2 regions of the Paenibacillus sp. FSL H8-0260 genome follow, and region 2 is predicted to be linked to the other one. Evidence: a T-box and tRNA genes for the amino acid it is inferred to sense, from the RefSeq annotation. Region 2 holds a T-box; the other holds one or more tRNA genes.
What was found. A T-box is a leader RNA that pairs with one kind of tRNA and senses whether it is charged. The one in region 2 lies ahead of MHI51_RS24610 (valine--tRNA ligase), so its partner is inferred to be a tRNA-Val.

Region 1 (3,429 bases), 2.7 Mb from region 2:
TGCTCTGTTCAAAGGCTGGACTAAAAGTTTTGCTGTTCGAATCGGGAGTCAAACTGGCGTGCTTGACGGGAAAGCGGTAGATCTAGGAGGAATACCTTTTAAATCCAAAGAAGATGGGATATATGTGCCGGCCCGTTTTATCGTTAAGGCTTTCGAAGGCAGCCATCTCCGTCTGGACTCCACAACGAACACACTTTTAGCAGATGATCTGAAGACCTACAATGTTTTCACAGAATCCTTTGGAGGGCGTACCTATATGCTGGTCAAAGCTAATGGTGATTTATATGTCTCACAAGGCAAGGATACGGTGATAAAACTCACTTCACTCCAAACAAACTTTGACTGGGCAGGAATGAAGATCGAGAAAACGGCGGGGGGTCTGCTAGTCATTAAGATTATTGATTCCTATGGAGAGCCTCATATTAATACACGCGAAATCACACTCATATTCAAAAATGGTGCATTACTACGCAAGGCCACATTCGCTTACCAGTTCAGAGGAGATGCGGATTTCAAACCTTATGATGGCAACCTCATCTTGCATGATGGTAATACCTTACGTTTCATCCAAGACGGCACAGGCAATGTAATAGATACTCTTGATCTTGTAAAGCTGGGTGGCGAGGAAGATGCTTACTATGTAGAAAGCATTGATAAAGATATCATACTGCTTCGTGGAAATCAGAATGGATTGCTAACCTTAATCGACCGCCAAACAGGCGAGCGAACCCTTTTGTATAAGGAGCTACTCACAGCAAAGGATCAGGAATATGCGGAAAATAACGATGTTCCTTTTAAAGGAGATACTTTGAAATTCGTAAAACGGAGCGATGACAAATTGTATTTTATAAATGACTCTCCGCTTACTGGCAAAAAAGAAGTTATCTACTCCATTGAAGCTCATTCCAATAACTCCAAGAATAATGTTGATTAGAAAGTACAGCACAAGCATGTGTATTGATTAAAGAACTAATCGAATCCTCCTCAGTGATTATCCCTGAAAATTAACCTTCCTACATATAGGCAAACGCCGTGAACGTTGTAGGCTAAGGACCATAGACTGTTATCAGGATTGAAACATTCGAGGAGGATATCCATGGAATCAAATACAAATTTTCATCAACAGGTCGCTTGGAATTGCATGAATAAATATGTAGGTATAGTAACGACTGATGGTCAATCCTTTGACGGCTTCATCGCTCACGTGGATCAGAACTATATCACCCTTGCGGTTCCCAGCAATGAAATGGTCGATCGTATGAACGGAATGCCTGCCGAGCAGTCGAACTATAGACAATTCGGGTTCCAGCCCGGCTTTTACCCAAGACGCCGCTTCTATCCACGCCGTATCCCTTTTTTCGGAATAAGCAGTCTATTTCTACTCCCGTTTTTTATCTGACTCGGTGCAGGGGGATGAACGGTCATCCCCTTTCTAGCTATTTAACTACTTAATCGGAGAAAATTAAGAAGTAAATACAACTCTACATCTATATTGATTATAAAAAAGAATTGCCATCCTACTCTATCGTATGGTATTATAAATTTCGTCGCAGGACGGTAGCTCAGCGGGAGAGCACTATCTTGACAGGGTAGGGGTCATGGGTTCGAACCCCATCCGTCCTATACTGAAAAAGCCTTATTATATAAGGCTTTTTCTTTTGTTCAGAGATTTATAGGTTGTAAGAAAAAGCAAAGTGGTGCCATTATCGGCACCACTTTTTTTACCCCCTGTAACCGTTTTAGAAATACATCCTTGGATACTTTTATCGTCTTTCCGACCCGCACGATATGAAATTGACCCGAGTTTAATAGTTCATAGGTTTGAAGTTCACCTTACCAAGTATTTGTTGGATTTCCTTCGCTGTGAGTACAGAGGGATAATTAGAAGTAGTCTTATGTGTTTATTCAACCACCTTAACTTCCACTGATCTCGTCATCGCCTTTAACGTGGAACTATACAAGTTCCTTTTTAGATTCCTTAGTTTGCTTATTGAAGTGTGCTGCTATTTGAATTTTTATTCATAATTGCTCCTCTCAAATTTGGATTTTATAAAAAAATAACGACTGCAGCTAGTGCGATAATTGAAGCAACATATATAGCGGTGCTTTGTGGACTAGCTACACGTTCCATATATCTTTTCCCCTAATGCTATAAGTGTTGCCCACGGTTGCATGATGGTTATCGATTTCATGGTTTTGCCTCATTTCTTCATTGTATTTTCAAATAAATTGAAGCGATGTTAATAATGATTTATTTTCCAACCGATAGTAAAAAGAGAATAAATAATACATAAGGAGAATTTGAAATGGAATATATACTCATTGGTATTGGAATATATGCACTACGTATACTTGTTCCAATTTTTGTTGCTAGAGTTATGTGGAAAAAGAAATCCGAAATATGGAAGATTGTTATTGCTGTCATACTGACAATTTTCCTCCCTTGGTTGGGTTTAATTTATCTCGTCATCAATCGTTTGAGGTCACCCGGCATCCCCCGATTATAATATCTGCATTTGTACAACCCCTGACGCTGAGCAACTTGTTTGCGTAATTGTTCTTTCTATACATACTGGTTATTTGTCCTCTCCTTTATATAGGAGAGGGTGGTTAACCCTCTACCTTCTTCAGATATTCAGTCGCAAACCCGCCATTAAAAACCTTCCAGCAACACTACCTCTGATGCAAGTCCCACGGTTCCGATTTCACCGTCCATACCTTATCCTTGTTTACTTCCTTCCAAGCTTCGTATCATGTATGCATGATTAATTTGTCTTCCGGTTTCAGTCCTGATTTCTTGAACTTTGGTTATTTTTCCATTTCGTTTATCTCTCCTTATTGGCTATGTCCGATTATTGGCGCGTTCTCTCCATGCTAATCTGCGGAAATACTTGCGTGTCTCTGATCCTTACGGCGGGTTCGTACTAACCTGACCTGCCGAGAGAATTCCTATTCTATCTCCTCGACCTCTGAATTAGATGTGCTATACGGGTATCCTCCGTCCCATCTGCCAACTAGAAGTGAAGGTGTGCCCATATGACCAGTTACGTTGATATTCGGAGGAGAGACATCTATCATCTGTTTTTACACAATCCAATTCTTCGTTCCAAATGCGATGAATCACTCTTCCCCCGCAGCAAGGACACTTATCGTCGCTCACCATGCTGTAGCTACTATATTCCCACCGATCGTACTTGTCGGTTCTTTTAGGGCAAACCCCCGATCATCAGATTCTATAAGAGAGGAGAGCTTTTAACCCTCTTTGTCACTGTATATTCCTACTGTGCATCAAATCTCAGTCGAATGAATAGTACGCAGCGGCCTGAATCTTGTAAATATTAACATTTGATTATAAAATCAAACAAAGGCGGTGTTAACAATGAGATTAGTACTGTTCATGTTGGCTGGAATAGGCGCGATTTTCTATCT
Region 2 (3,429 bases):
CTGCCAGATTTCCTCCGAAATAAACGGCATAAACGGATGGATCAAGCGCATGGTGCGGTCGAGTACATAAGCAAGTACGGACTGTGTCTTCGCTTTGGCTGCGGCATCCGTTCCGTAAAGCGACAGCTTCGCGAACTCAATATACCAGTCACACAAATCGTCCCAAATGAAGTTGTACAGCTGGCGGCCGGTCTCGCCGAACTCGTACGAGTCAATTAGACGCGTAATTTCACGAGAAGTTTCGTTCAGGCGGTGTAAAATCCAACGGTCAGCCGTAGTTAGCTCACCAGTAATGTCAATATTCTCGAAGCTAACTCCTTCAAGATTCATGAGGGCGAAGCGTGACGCATTCCAGATCTTATTAGCGAAATTACGCGCCTGCTCTACCTTTTCCCAGCGGAAGCGTAAATCCTGACCCGCTGTGCTGCCGGTAGAAATCATATAACGCATAGCATCTGCGCCATACTTCTCGATAACCTCAAGCGGATCTACACCGTTTCCGAGTGATTTGGACATTTTTTGTCCTTCAGCATCCCGTACCAAACCATGCATCAATACGTCCGAGAATGGTTTCTCTCCGGTGAATTCCAGTGCCGAGAAGATCATCCGCGCTACCCAGAAATAAATAATATCGTAGCCCGTTACGAGCACATCGTTCGGATAGTAACGTTTGAAATCTGCACTGTCTTCATTCGGCCAGCCTAGGGTTGCAAACGGCCAGAGGTTGGAGCTAAACCAAGTATCCAGAACATCCTCGTCCTGTTTCAGGTCGGTTAAGCCGCTGATCCGGCGCGCTTCTTCCTCGTCATTCGCCACAACCAGCTCACCGGTAGATTCAGAATACCAAGCCGGAATACGATGCCCCCACCAAAGCTGACGGGAAATACACCAGTCGCGTACGTTTTCAATCCAGTTCAGGTAGGTTCTCTCGAACCGTTCAGGTACAAAGTTAACCCCATTACCATCCTTCTGTGCATTGATGGCAGCTTCGGCGAGGGGCTGCATCTTCACGAACCATTGTGTGGACAGGTAAGGCTCAACAACCGCTCCTGAACGTTCACTGTGTCCAACTTGATGCACATGATCTTCAATAGAGATCAGAACGCCTTGCTCCTTCAGATCCGCCGTGATGGCCTTACGGCATTCACTCCGGTCTTGACCTTTGTAAGGTCCTGCTTCTTCGTTCATCGTACCGCTCTCATCCATTACGTTGATCTGCGGCAAATTGTGCCGTTGACCTACCTCGAAGTCATTTGGATCATGAGCTGGCGTGATCTTAACCGCACCGCTACCAAACTCTTTATCTACATACTCGTCAGCGATAATTGGAATCTCCCGGCCGATAATCGGCAGGATCAGCGTTTTACCAATCAGATCTTTATAACGATCATCCTCAGGATGAACAGCAACTGCCGTATCACCCAACATCGTCTCCGGACGTGTGGTCGCTACAGTGATATGTCCACTGCCATCTTTAAGGGGGTAACGCAGGTGGTACAGATGACCGTTAACTTCCTTATATTCAACCTCGATATCCGACAACGCCGTACGAGCCGCCGGGTCCCAGTTGATGATACGTTTACCGCGATAGATCAAGCCTTTATTATAAAGCTTAACAAATACCTCGCGAACTCCCTTAGACAAACCCTCATCGAGGGTAAAACGCTCGCGGGAGTAGTCAAGGGAAAGTCCCATTTTTGCCCACTGCTCATGAATGGTGTTCGCGTATTTGTCTTTCCAATCCCACACCTGCTCCAGGAACTTCTCACGTCCGAGGTCATGTCTGGAAATCCCCTGCTCGCGCAGCTTCTGCTCTACCTTCGTTTGTGTTGCAATACCTGCGTGGTCCGTACCTGGCAACCAAAGCGTATCGAAGCCCTGCATCCGTTTAGTACGAATCAGGATATCCTGTAATGTGAAATCGAGCGCATGCCCGATGTGCAGCATTCCCGTTACGTTTGGCGGCGGGATCACAATACTATAGGCTTTAGCATCCGGACGCTGGCCTGCGCGGAAATATCCGCCCTCTGTCCAGTAGGAATACCATTTCTGTTCTGCTGCCTTCGGATCATACGTTGTTGGCATCTCGTTTTTAGATTCATTCGTAGCGGCAGCATCTGCCGCTGTTAGATGGTTTTGGTCAGCCATTCTCTGATACCTCCACTAGTTTACTTGTAGTTGCTTATAGTTGTTAATAAAGTTGCTGTATAGAGCGCACAGGTCTCTGAAAAAAACAAAAAGACCCCTCGTCTCAAAGGACGAAAGGTCATTCTTTCGCGGTACCACCTTTGTTTCGCGCCAATGAAAAATAAAACTACACTTCTTACCCTACGGATTCAGAAGCTTAGCGCGACACTCGTACAGATAACGGCTGCTACCGGCCACAACCTAACTTATCCTTCACAAATATGAAGATAAGCTCAGAAGGGCGACTCCGGGGCGACTTCGGGGGCTGTTTCCTACGGAATGTCACAGCACTTGCAATTCCGCTCTCTGAAGGGCTGACCGCCTACTCTTCCCGTTCCCAGTCTTTACTTAGATATTGCTTACTCCATAATACATTTTGAGCCCCCCCTAGTCAACCTGGATACGCCTTTGCAGCGGGACTTTAGGCTGAATTTCGACTTATTTCTTCTGAAGCATCCCTTCCAACAAAGAAACAGCAAAAATCCCGATCCTAATACCTGATCGGGATTCACCTATTCATGTGTGTACGCATCACGATTCGATTACGGGATGTACAACACTTGACCTTCCTCTACACTCTGCCCGGATAAGCGATTATACATTACCAGCTCCCGCGCACTTAGCTGATACTTCTCTGCTATGGTATCCAGTGTTTCTTCACGCTGCACAATACACAGCCGAACTTTGCGGAACATGTTAGCTCCATCCGCGCTGGCAATGAATCTGCTCTTCCATTCCGTATTATTGCCAACCTCTGGAACGTCCACTGCTGCAGATGTGTTTGCATCCAACTGCAGAGCTTCCTGCTCTTTACGGACACGACTGGAGCTTAGTAAAGAGGAGAAGGTGAGATGTTCTTTTTCCGGAATTTCTGCTTCTTTTTTGCTGCCCAAGGCGATCTTAAGATCTTGTTTCTCCTCATGAGAAGCCACACTCTCTTGTGAAACAAAAACTTCGTTCGCATTCTCATTAATCGGCGCAGTATTCTCTTCTTGCTTAGGAAGCGCATTATTAGCCTCATTTTCAGAAGCGAACACAGGGATATCCTGAATTGCATCTGCACTAACGGCTGGAACAGCGGTCTCTCTAGGAGTAAAATATTCCTCTGCCGACTGTTGGTTCTCTTCGCTCACATAGCTTGCTTGATTCAGCTGAGACACCTCAACCTCTTTGTTCTGGGCCTCGGCTTTAAACCAGTAATCGGATAAACCCGCTTTAGCATCCTCAACTTGGGACTCCAGA

Region 1: it encodes a tRNA-Val, which carries the amino acid that the T-box ahead of MHI51_RS24610 (valine--tRNA ligase) is inferred to sense. The anticodon was not compared.

What each region holds. Positions count from the first base shown of each region.
Region 1 covers NZ_CP150298.1:2,794,928-2,798,356, reverse strand. Annotated here, with positions in the region: gene MHI51_RS12305 (copper amine oxidase N-terminal domain-containing protein) at 1-934, shown strand, start outside; gene MHI51_RS12300 (hypothetical protein) at 1,097-1,399, shown strand; tRNA gene MHI51_RS12295 (tRNA-Val) at 1,552-1,623, shown strand; gene MHI51_RS12290 (DUF3951 domain-containing protein) at 3,380-3,429, shown strand, end outside.
Region 2 covers NZ_CP150298.1:5,523,956-5,527,384, forward strand. Annotated here, with positions in the region: gene MHI51_RS24610 (valine--tRNA ligase) at 1-2,148, opposite strand, end outside; T-box leader at 2,252-2,535, opposite strand; gene MHI51_RS24615 (LysM peptidoglycan-binding domain-containing protein) at 2,730-3,429, opposite strand, start outside.